DNA from 2 places in the Pseudomonas sp. Irchel s3a10 genome. Region 2 is predicted to be linked to the other one. Evidence: predicted binding sites of a transcription regulator. Region 2 holds the regulator's gene; the other holds the start of a gene.
What was found. Region 2 encodes FliA, which starts transcription of late flagellar genes. Its sites were predicted from a motif close to CTAAAGTTTNNNNNNNNNNNGCCGNTAA; they were not measured.
Positions count from the first base shown of each region.

Region 1: flgM (flagellar biosynthesis anti-sigma factor FlgM) is a predicted target of FliA. The motif match lies at 1,882-1,909, and genes of this name have one in related genera.

Region 1 is NZ_FYDR01000002.1:597,875-603,845, forward strand. It holds gene CKW11_RS08235 (flagellar brake protein) at 165-911, opposite strand; gene CKW11_RS08240 (flagella synthesis protein FlgN) at 1,004-1,471, opposite strand; gene flgM (flagellar biosynthesis anti-sigma factor FlgM) at 1,520-1,846, opposite strand; gene flgA (flagellar basal body P-ring formation chaperone FlgA) at 2,007-2,768, opposite strand; gene CKW11_RS08255 (chemotaxis protein CheV) at 2,851-3,783, shown strand; gene cheR (protein-glutamate O-methyltransferase CheR) at 3,830-4,657, shown strand; gene flgB (flagellar basal body rod protein FlgB) at 5,025-5,432, shown strand; gene flgC (flagellar basal body rod protein FlgC) at 5,436-5,879, shown strand; gene flgD (flagellar hook assembly protein FlgD) at 5,895-5,971, shown strand, end outside.
Region 2 is NZ_FYDR01000008.1:104,342-110,312, forward strand. It holds gene flhF (flagellar biosynthesis protein FlhF) at 1-1,243, shown strand, start outside; gene fleN (flagellar synthesis regulator FleN) at 1,357-2,187, shown strand; gene fliA (RNA polymerase sigma factor FliA) at 2,184-2,924, shown strand; gene CKW11_RS21995 (chemotaxis response regulator CheY) at 3,092-3,463, shown strand; gene CKW11_RS22000 (protein phosphatase CheZ) at 3,481-4,269, shown strand; gene CKW11_RS22005 (chemotaxis protein CheA) at 4,324-5,971, shown strand, end outside.

The DNA of each region.
Region 1 (5,971 bases), on a different contig from region 2:
CTTGCTCGCGAAGGCGGCGTGTCAGCCAGCATCAATTTTTAATGTCAGGCCGTATTCGCGAGCAAGCCCGCTCCCACAATGGATCTCCAGTCGCCGCGAGATTCAATCGCGCATAAAAAAGGGCAGTCCCGCCAGGGACTGCCCTTTCTATTTGCTCGTACGAATCACATATCGTCTTTATCGAACCGGCGTGCTTCACGCTGCAACTGATAGACGAAGCGCTCGACATTGCGCGCCGCCTGGCCACTGATGTTGTGAAAGCGCAGGCCGGCGAAGGTGATGTTGAGCTTTTCTTCGAAGTGCAGATAACGCAGTTCGACCGAGATAGGTTGATTGCCGAACAGCGGGGTGGCGATCATGCGGTCGTAGACCTGACCCAGTTGCAGGCGGTCGGTGATGTCGCCTTCAAAGCGCAGCTTGCAGCCGGTGGCGGAAATATCCAGCAGTTTGCCGTTGATTGGCGCCTTGAGCTTTTCGCCGCCGAGTTCGACGCTGACCAGATCGGTCAGCTTCAGGGCTGCGCGAAAGGCGTTGCGGCGCTGGTGGTAAACCACTTCGGTCGGCAGCTCGCCGGTGTAGAAGCGATCGCCCTCGGACTCTTCAATGTTCAGCGTACCGGTGCATTCCCAGGCGATGCGCACGCCATCGTGGAAACCTTCGACCTTGAACGGTTCGCCCGCCAGCAGAAAACGCTCGCCATCGCGCGGGATCATTTCATCCAGGGCAATCGTTGCCGTTTCCCGGTCAACCTTGATCAGGTAACTCTGGAAGCGCTGACTGCGCTCGTGGAACGTGATGATCAGCGGGTCGTGGCTTTCTTGCAGCTGGCGCAGGTTGCTGGAGATTTCCAGGGGCGTGGTCAGCACCTTTGGGGGCTGCGGACTGTCATCCGCGCTTAGGGCGTTTGGCACGTTTTCTCAATCTCCAGACAAAATTTGACTACGGCTAGCCAGCATTTTGCCAGCATGTTTCGCGGGTTGATAGTGCAGGCACATCGAATGGCTCACGCCTGGCTGAGGGTGCGCGGCTTGGTCGGTTTGGCAAATGTGCCAGAAGCGTCATACAGCGCTGGCGGCTCGCCCCCGGTGAGGATTTTCAGTTGATTGGCCGTGGCGGCCTGTTGAATCTGGATCGACTGGCCGTTTTTCACATTGGCGGCCTGGCACTGGGCAATCAGGTCGGTCAGTACATCGCTCTGGGACAGCAACTGATCGCCAATGCTCGACTGGCTGGCCAGTTGCTCCAGGCCCTGACGGTCGAGCGGCAGGTTGAGGCTGGCAAGGATTTCGCTGCGCTTGCGGCCATGCTGTTCAAGCAGAATGATCAATGCCTGTTTGCGCGCCAGAATGTCTTCGAGCAAAGGCATGTCACGACCGTGCAAAGCGAGGGACTCGGTTTGCAGCAACTCCAGCAATTGTTGAGCTGGAGCAAAGTCGTCGGTGATCAGTTGCAATAAATTAGTGTCGTGCATGGCTGGCCTTGGGTTCTAAGCGTCCAAAAGCCTGGCGCCGGCAAAAGCCTAGCGCTGGGCTTCGAAGTTGAGCAGTTTGCTGGCTACACGGTTGCTGTCGACTTTATAGCTGCCATCGGCAATCGCTGCTTTCAACTCGGCCACGCGGGCTTTGTCGACGGCAGGCTGATCGCGCAGCTTGTCAGTGACCTTCTGCAACTGTTGAGCCTCATTGCTGAGGTGTACCGATTCCCCGCTTTTTGCGGTACTGGCCGTTTCGGCCTGGGTATTCAGCGGCGCGGAGGTGCCGGATTCGGCGGTTTCCTTGGCGTTGCTGGTACGTGTACTGCCCGTAAGTGACGAGGAGCTGTTCAGACGGCTGAAATCGATGACCATGTTAAAAACCTCTGGGAATTTGGACGCTTGCCATGTTTTCGGCCATTCCCTGGAAAACTTTAGGCTCACTTTGCAATGAGCTGCATGTGCCGAAGCGTGTCCTGCTGCGGCACAGTTTAGGGAAGCGTCGGGGCTGGCGCCAGTTTTCTGCGAGAGCGTTTTACATGGCCACTTCCACCTGGCCCGGCGCAACGACTTGCGCCTTGATCACACGGTTGGAATTGAGGTTTTTCACCCGAATCTGTTCTTTCAGACCGCCGTTGGCCAGGGCTTCACCGGGCATGCGCACGGCGAGCGTGCCGCTGCGGGCGGTGATGACCACTTGATCACCTTTGCGCACCACTTCTGCCTGTTCCAGATGCACCAGAGTAATGACCTGATCGGCGACCGTTGGTCGGGTTAATTTCTGCCCGATCGCCTCGTCTACCGAGGTCAGGAAACCTTGATTGATCACACTGACGTCGCGCTCGCGCAAGGTCACGTCCTGCGGCCCGATAATCCCGGCGCGCTTGAGCGGACGGGTGGTGGTGACAATCTCGCGAAACAGGCGGACTTGAGCGGGCACGAACACCGTCCACGGCGAACTTCCTTCGCACCGGACCTTGACCGTAACCCGGCCCAGCGGCCGCGCCGGGCTCTCCAGCGAGGCTGTCAATTCCTTGTCGCACATAGGCATGCGCATGCGCGGGTCGAGCTGGTTGACCTCGATTTCGTAGCGGCCTTCCGTTTGACTGGTAGCCAGATAGTCTTCTACGGTGAACTCAAGAAAGCCCTGAGTGACGCCGATAAGCATGTCAGGCAAGGTAACCGTATCAGCACCGGCAGGGCTGCCAGCGAAGAAAAAGCAGACGGCAGACACCGCGCACAGCGCTTTGCGGGTGCGGTAGGTCAGGCGTCGAAAAAATGTCGTTTGAGCGTTCATACGAGTTAAAAAGCAAGCGCCGTGCCGTTTAGCAATGAATGTGCGTCGCAACAACACTTGGCGTTGGTGTAGGAGTCTGGGCATGGCTGGTGTAATGGATTCGGTGAACCAGCGCACGCAACTGGTGGGGCAGAATCGCCTGGAGCTGTTGTTGTTCCGTCTCGACGGCCAACAGCTCTACGGAATCAACGTGTTCAAGGTGCGGGAAGTGCTGCAATGCCCGTCGTTGACGTTGATGCCCAAGTCCAGTCCTGTCGTGTGCGGGGTGGCGAATATCCGGGGGGCGACCATTCCGATCCTTGATCTGGCAATGGCGACTGGTTCCGGGGCGTTGAAAGACAAGAACAGTCCGTTCGTGATCATCACGGAGTACAACACCAAGACCCAGGGTTTCCTGGTCCGCTCGGTGGAGCGCATCGTCAACATGAACTGGGAGGAGATCCATCCACCGCCCAAAGGCACCGGGCGCGATCACTACCTGACGGCTGTGACTCGGGTCGACAATCAGTTAGTCGAAATCATCGATGTCGAGAAGGTGCTGGCGGAAGTGGCGCCGACGCCTGAGGCGATTTCGGTCGGTGTGGTCGATGTCGAAACCCAGAGCAAGGCGTTGTCGCTGCGGGTGCTGACGGTCGATGACTCGTCGGTGGCGCGCAAGCAGGTCACGCGTTGCCTGCAGACGATCGGGGTCGAAGTGGTGGCGCTGAACGACGGCAAGCAGGCGCTGGATTACCTGCGCAAGCTGGTCGAAGAGGGCAAGAAGCCGGAAGAAGAGTTCCTGATGATGATTTCCGACATCGAGATGCCGGAGATGGACGGGTACACCCTGACGGCGGAGATCCGCAGCGACCCGCGCATGCAAAAGCTTCATATCATCCTGCATACTTCGTTGTCGGGGGTATTCAATCAGGCGATGGTCAAGAAAGTCGGTGCCGATGACTTCCTGGCCAAATTCCGTCCTGATGACCTGGCATCCCGGGTAGTCGACCGGATCAAAGCAGCAGATATCAGCTAGGGGCCTTTTGTCCCTGGCGGTCAACACGATTTAAGAGGCGGCATCATTGTCTACGGGTAATTTGGATTTCGAACAATTCCGGGTCTTCCTGGAAAAAGCCTGTGGCATTTTGCTCGGTGAAAACAAGCAGTACCTGGTCTCGAGCCGTCTCAACAAACTGATGGAGCAGCAAGGCATCAAGTCCCTGGGTGAGCTGGTACAGCGCATCCAGACCCAGCCGCGCAGCGGTTTGCGCGAGCAGGTGGTCGATGCCATGACGACCAACGAAACCCTGTGGTTTCGGGACACCTATCCGTTTGAAGTCTTGAAGAACAAGGTGCTGCCCGAGGCGATCAAGGCCAGTCCCAACCAGCGTCTGCGGATCTGGTCGGCGGCGTGCTCGTCGGGTCAGGAACCGTATTCGCTGTCGATGTCGATCGATGAGTTCGAGCGCAGCAACCTCGGTCAGTTGAAGATGGGCGTGCAGATCGTTGCCACGGACTTGTCCGGCAGCATGCTGACCAACTGCAAGACCGGCGAGTACGACAGCCTGGCGATCGGCCGCGGTTTGTCCGCCGATCGTCTGCAGCGCTACTTCGATCCGAAAGGGCCGGGGCGCTGGGTGATCAAGGCGCCGATCAAGAACCGGGTGGAATTCCGTTCGTTCAACCTGCTCGACAGCTACGCGAGTCTGGGCAAGTTCGACATCGTGTTCTGCCGCAACGTGCTGATCTACTTCTCCGCCGAGGTGAAGAAAGACATCCTGTTGCGCATTCACAGCACGCTGAAGCCGGGCGGCTATCTGTTCCTTGGCGCTTCCGAAGCGCTGAACGGTTTGCCGGATCATTACCAGATGGTCCAGTGCAGCCCGGGGATCATTTACCAGGCGAAGTGATTGCATCGGCAATACGAAAAAACGGCGGGCCCGCAAAGGCCTGCCGTTTTTTTGTGCCTGAATTATCTCCCTCACACACCACAAATCCCCTGTGGGAGCGGGCTTGCTCGCGAAGGCGGTGTGTCAGGAAAACAAATATTGACTGAGATGACGCCTTCGCGAGCAAGCCCGCTCCCACAGTCGTACGGTGTCGGTGGGAGGGGGCAGGCGGCAGAAAAGCGGCATCTGGCGGAAACCGTTTGCCGCTTTTCTGGCATTGCCGCTTTGCCGATTCCTCGCAAAGCCCCGGTTTACGGGGGGTCTTCTGATTGGCACGGCGCTTGCTAAAGCTCAGTTACGAAAAACCGGTCACCCGAAGGTTCCCGACATGAGCATCAGCTTCGATAAAGCGCTCGGCATTCACGAAAAGGCATTGGGCTTCCGCGCCCAGCGTGCCGAAGTGTTGGCCAACAACATCGCCAACGCCGATACCCCGAACTACAAGGCTCGGGATCTGGACTTCTCCAAAGTGCTTGAAGCACAGACCCAGAAGAACGCCAACGGCACCATCGCCCTGAACATGACCAACAGCCGTCACATCGAAGCTGAAGGCCTGGGCAATGGCGACGAGTCGCTGATGTATCGCACGCCGATGCAGCCTTCGATCGACCAGAACACCGTGGACGCCCAGCTTGAGCAGTCGAATTACGCGGAAAACGCGGTCGGCTTCCAGGCCAGCTTCACCCTGCTCAACAGCAAATTCAAAGGGCTGGTGTCAGCCCTGCGCGGAGAGTAATCCATGTCCCTGTCCAGCGTTTTCAACATTGCCGGCAGCGGCATGAGCGCACAAACCACGCGTCTGAACACCGTGGCTTCGAACATCGCCAACGCCGAAACAGTCTCGTCGAGCATCGACCAGACCTACCGCGCCCGTCACCCGGTGTTCGCCACCATGTTCCAGGGCGGCCAGAACACTGGCAGCAACTCGCTGTTCCAGAGCCAGGACGCCGCAGGGCAGGGCGTGCAGGTACTTGGCGTGGTCGAAGACCAGAGCAACCTCGAAGCGCGCTACGAGCCGAACCATCCGGCCGCTGACGCCAAGGGCTACGTCTACTACCCGAACGTCAACGTGGTGGAAGAAATGGCTGACATGATTTCCGCGAGCCGTTCGTTCCAGACCAACGCCGAAATGATGAACACCGCCAAAACCATGATGCAGAAGGTACTGACCCTCGGTCAGTAATAAGGGGCGACTGCCATGAGCGTTACCGATACCACCAGCAGCCTGAGCATGAATGACATCCTGGCGAACTCGTCGAAAAAGACCAGTTCGAC
Region 2 (5,971 bases):
CATTGCCGGCGGCGTCGAGCTGACGGCGGCGCTGGATTACAAATTGTCGGCGCTGGCGCCACGGGTTCCGAACATGGAACTTGAGGACGAGCTGCGCAAGACCCAGTCGCGCATCGTGACCGCCCAGGCCGAGCTGAGCCTGCGTGGCGAAGCCGACGGCAACACCAATCGCCAGTTGTTCGCCGGGCTGCCGTTGACGGCCGGCCTGCCGCTGACCGCTGCCGAACCGTTGAGCGAACCGACTTACGCCGCCCCGGCGCGTCCGGCTCCGGCACCTGCACCGGCGGCCGCTGGCGTCGATCCGCGTGCGCTGGATTCGATGCGTTTCGAATTGAACAGTCTGCGTGAGCTGATGGAAGTGCAGCTCGGCACCCTGGCCTGGAATCAGCTGCAAGGCAGCCGTCCGGCGCAAGCCAATCTGTATCGCCGTCTGCAACGCATCGGTCTGTCCGGGCCGTTGTCGCGCGATCTGCTGGCGATGATTACTGATATCGAAGAGCCGCGTCAGGCCTGGCGCATGCTGCTTGCGCACCTGGCGCGGATGATTGCCGTACCGGAAGTCGAGCCGCTGGAAGAGGGCGGGGTGATTGCCATGGTCGGTCCGGCCGGCATGGGCAAGACCACCACCCTGGCCAAGCTGGCCGCGCGCTACGTGCTGAAATACGGCGCGCAGAATGTCGCGCTGGTGAGCATGGACAGTTTCCGTATCGGCGCCCAGGAACAACTGAAGACCTTGGGCCGCATTCTCAATGTGCCGGTGACCCACGTTGATCCGGGCCAGTCGCTGGTGCAGGCGTTGGATCCATTGCTGCGCAAACGCGTGGTGCTGATCGATACCGCCGGCTTGCAGGCCAGCGATCCGGCCCTGCGCATGCAGCTGGAAAGCCTGGCCGGGCGTGGCATCCGTTCAAAAAATTATCTGGTGCTGGCAACCACCAGCCAGAAACAGGTTCTAACCGCCGCGTACCACAGTTACAAGCGTTGCGGGCTTGCCGGCTGCATCCTGACTAAACTGGATGAGACGGCCAGTCTTGGCGAAGTATTGAGCCTGGCGATCAGTCATGAATTGCCGGTCGCGTACCTGACCGATGGCCCACGGATTCCGGATGATCTGCATCTGCCGCGCCGTCATCAACTGGTCAGCCGCGCCGTCAGCGTGCAAATGCAGGAAGAACCCAGCGAAGAAGCCATGGCTGACATGTTCGCTGATATCTACCACAGCCCGACCAAGCAGGTTGGCTGAGGTAATGAACCGTTTTTGTACCTACATCGATGGTCTGCCATGCATTGTTCCGGTTGAGAACGCGCAGCCAGTAATGTGGCCTCCGTCTATGCAAGACAAGGTAAAGAAATAACATGGGCAGCATGCATCCCGTACAGGTGATCGCGGTGACCGGCGGCAAAGGTGGCGTCGGCAAGACTAACGTGTCAGTGAACTTGTCTCTGGCGCTGGCAGAGCTTGGCCGTCGGGTCATGCTGCTGGACGCCGACCTGGGGCTGGCGAACGTCGACGTTCTGCTGGGACTGACCCCCAAACGCACTCTGGCCGACGTGATCGAAGGCCGCTGCGAACTGCGCGACGTGCTGTTGCAGGGGCCCGGCGGGATCCGCATCGTGCCGGCCGCTTCCGGCACCCAAAGCATGGTGCACCTGAGCCCGGCGCAACATGCCGGTCTGATTCAGGCCTTCAGCGACATCGGCGACAACCTCGATGTGCTGGTGATCGACACCGCTGCGGGTATTGGTGACTCGGTAGTCAGTTTTGTCCGCGCCGCGCAGGAAGTGTTGCTGGTGGTCTGCGACGAGCCGACCTCGATCACCGACGCCTACGCGCTGATCAAACTGCTCAACCGCGACTACGGCATGAACCGCTTCCGCGTCCTCGCCAACATGGCGCAGAGCCCGCAGGAAGGGCGCAACCTGTTCGCCAAGTTGACCAAGGTCACGGATCGCTTCCTCGACGTCGCCTTACAATACGTCGGTGCCGTGCCGTACGACGAAAGCGTGCGCAAGGCAGTGCAGAAGCAGCGAGCGGTCTATGAAGCCTTTCCGCGTTCCAAGTGCGCGCTGGCGTTCAAGGCGATCGCGCAGAAGGTCGATACCTGGCCGCTGCCTGCCAACCCGCGCGGTCACCTTGAGTTTTTCGTCGAGCGCCTCGTGCAGCAAACAGCAGGGCCTGTGTTATGACCGCGAGCGGTATGAACTACTACAAGAAGTCGGCACGTGACGCGCAGTACGAGTTGATCGAGCGTTACGCGCCACTGGTCAAGCGCATTGCCTATCACTTGCTGGCGCGCTTGCCGGCGAGTGTGCAGGTTGAAGACCTGATTCAGGCCGGGATGATCGGCCTGCTCGAAGTCTCGACCAAATACGACGCCAGCAAAGGCGCCAGTTTCGAAACGTACGCGGGCATTCGAATCCGCGGCGCGATGCTTGATGAAGTGCGCAAAGGGGATTGGGCACCACGCTCGGTTCACCGCAACACCCGTATGGTCAGCGACGCAATTCGCTCAATTGAAGCTAAAACCGGACGTGATGCTAAAGATCACGAGGTTGCGGCCGAACTCCAATTGAGTCTCGACGATTACTACGGGATTTTGAATGACACGCTGGGCAGCCGGCTGTTCAGTTTCGACGACCTGTTGCAGGACGGCGAACACGAAGGGCTGCACGAGGATGGCGCCAGTGCTCATCTTGAGCCGTCACGCGATCTGGAAGATGAACGCTTCCAGGCGGCGCTGGCGGATGCGATTGCCAATTTGCCGGAGCGTGAGCGACTGGTGTTGGCGCTGTACTACGACGAAGAGCTGAACCTCAAGGAAATCGGTGAAGTCCTTGGCGTCAGTGAATCGCGGGTCAGCCAGTTACACAGCCAGTGCGCGGCCCGTTTGCGGGGGCGTTTGGGGGAGTGGCGAGCGCGCTGAAGGCAGTGTGGGGACACTGCGAACGAGGCTGGTGCGGTGATGAACGGCACCGGTCTTGCTCTGTTGTGCTCCAGACAGTCATCGAGTGCTTTGCCGGATTGATTGAAGTGGCGCGTCCAGGTGCTGGGCGCGTTTAAGACTGCTTGGAGGTCGAATTGAACAAAGACATGAAAATCCTCATCGTTGATGACTTCTCAACGATGCGGCGGATCATCAAGAACCTGCTGCGCGATCTTGGGTTCACCAATACCGTCGAGGCCGACGATGGCACTACCGCCATTCCGGTACTCAACAGCGGAAGCATCGACTTTCTGGTAACGGACTGGAACATGCCGGGCATGACCGGTATCGACTTGCTGCGCCACGTACGTGCCGATGAAAAACTCAAGCATCTGCCCGTGCTGATGGTGACCGCTGAAGCCAAGCGCGAGCAAATCATCGAGGCCGCTCAGGCCGGTGTGAACGGCTACGTGGTCAAACCTTTCACGGCTCAGGCGTTGAAAGACAAAATCGAGAAGATTTTCGAACGCATCGGCTGATGACGCGCGGGGGAGCTATGGAGCATAACGAATCTTCACAGGGCGATTTCGAGTCGACCCTGAAAAAACACGCGGTCGAACTGGTCGAGAGCCTTGAAAAAGGCAGGTTCGGCGACGCTGTGCAACTGATCCATGAGCTCAATCAGACCCGTGACCGCGGCCTGTATCAGGAAGTGGGCAAGCTCACACGCGAACTGCACAGTGCGATCGTCAATTTCCAGATCGATCCGCACATGCCGCAGGCCGAGGAAGTGTCGCAAATCACCGACGCCACCGAACGCCTGGGCTATGTGGTCAAGCTGACCGAAGCCGCGGCCAACCGCACCATGGATCTGGTGGAAAGCGCCACCCCGGTGGTCAATGGCCTGGCTGAAGAAGCCCAGGCCCTGAGCACCGATTGGGGCCGCTTCATGCGTCGTGAAGTCGGGGCTGAAGAGTTCCGCGAACTGGCGCGCCGGGTCGACGGTTTTCTGTCACGCAGCAGCACGGACAACCGTGCGGTGTCGAGCAACCTCAACGACATCCTGCTGGCTCAGGATTACCAGGACCTCACAGGTCAGGTGATCAAGCGTGTGACCCAACTGGTCACCGAAGTCGAAAGCAATTTGCTCAAACTCGTCCTCATGGCCAGTCAGGTTGACCGCTTTGCGGGCATCGAACACGACCGTGCCGCGATGCTTGCAGAAAAAGATCCACAAAAACATCTCTCGCAGGGTGAAGGTCCGCAGATTCATGCCGATAAACGAGAAGACGTTGTGTCCGGTCAGGACGATGTGGACGATTTGTTATCCAGCCTCGGATTCTAGAGTTTTGGAATTTTAGGTTTTTTGGGTTTTTAGACCTGTAGGAGCACCCCATTAATGAGCTTCGGCGCCGATGAAGAGATCCTTCAGGATTTCCTGGTTGAGGCCGGCGAGATTCTTGAGCAACTGTCCGAGCAACTGGTCGAGCTGGAAAGCCGCCCGGATGACGCAGATCTGCTCAACGCAATTTTTCGCGGTTTCCACACTGTAAAAGGGGGCGCCGGCTTCCTTCAGCTCAACGAGCTGGTGGAGTGCTGTCACATCGCCGAAAACGTGTTCGACATCCTGCGCAAGGGTGAGCGTCGCGTTGATGCAGAACTGATGGACGTGGTGCTTGAGGCACTGGACGCGGTGAACAGCATGTTCAGCGAAGTCCGTGAACGTGCGCCGATCACTGCTGCAACCCCGGAACTGCTGGCCGCGCTGGCGCGTCTGGCCGAACCGCAAACGGCCGACGAAGCACCGGCTTCGCCAGTGGCCGAGATGATCGAAGAACTGGTCGTCGAAGGCGATTCGAGCGATTCGGGCGACATCACCGATAACGAATTTGAACAGCTGCTGGATTCGCTGAACGCCGTCAAGGCCGAAGCCGAAGCCCCGGCTGCTGCTGCACCTGCGCCGGCTGCCGATGCCAGCGATGAAATTACCGACGCCGAATTCGAGTCGTTGCTCGATCAGTTGCACGGCAAAGGCCAGTTCGCGGCGGACGCCGTGGCACCGGCAGCGGCCGCTCCGGCGGCACCGGCGGCGGGCGACAGCTCGGACATCACCGACGACGAATTCGAAGCACTGCTCGATCAGTTGCACGGCAAGGGCAACTTTGCCGTTGAAGCGCTGGAGTCGGCGATCGCCTCGGCACCGGTTGCGCCTGCCGCACCGGCGGCCGCCGCTGCCGGCAGCGATCTGATCAGCGATCACGAATTCGAATCGCTGCTCGACGAGTTGCACGGCAAAGGCAAGTTCACCGACGTTGGCGCCGCTGCTGCAGGCACCGCGTCGACTGTGGCCGCGCCTGCCGCCAAGGCTGCTGCCGCTCCGGCTGCTGCGCCGAAGGCTGCTCCCAAGCCTGAGCCGAAAGCCGAAGCGCCAAAACCTGCTGCCGCTGCTGCACCGGCGCCGGCCCGCGCCGCAGCTGCTCCGCCGCCGGAAAAACCGGCGAGCGAAGCCGAGACCACCGTGCGGGTCGATACCGCACGTCTCGACGAAATCATGAACATGGTTGGCGAGCTGGTGCTGGTGCGTAACCGCCTGGTGCGCCTGGGTCTCAACAGCGGCGACGAAGCCATGTCCAAGGCCGTGTCGAACCTCGACGTGGTCACGGCTGACTTGCAGACCGCGGTGATGAAGACCCGGATGCAGCCGATCAAGAAGGTCTTCGGGCGCTTCCCGCGTCTGGTTCGTGACCTCGCGCGTCAGCTCAAGAAAGAGATCAACCTGGAACTGGTGGGTGAAGAAACCGACCTCGACAAAAACCTTGTCGAGGCCCTGGCCGACCCGTTGGTCCACTTGGTGCGCAACGCGGTCGACCACGGCATCGAGTCGCCGGAAGAACGCGAAGCTTCGGGCAAGGCCCGTGGTGGTCGTGTGGTACTGGCCGCCGAGCAGGAAGGTGACCACATCCTGTTGTCGATCTCCGACGACGGCAAGGGCATGGACCCGAACGTCCTGCGTTCGATCGCGGTAAAACGCGGTGTGATGGACAAGG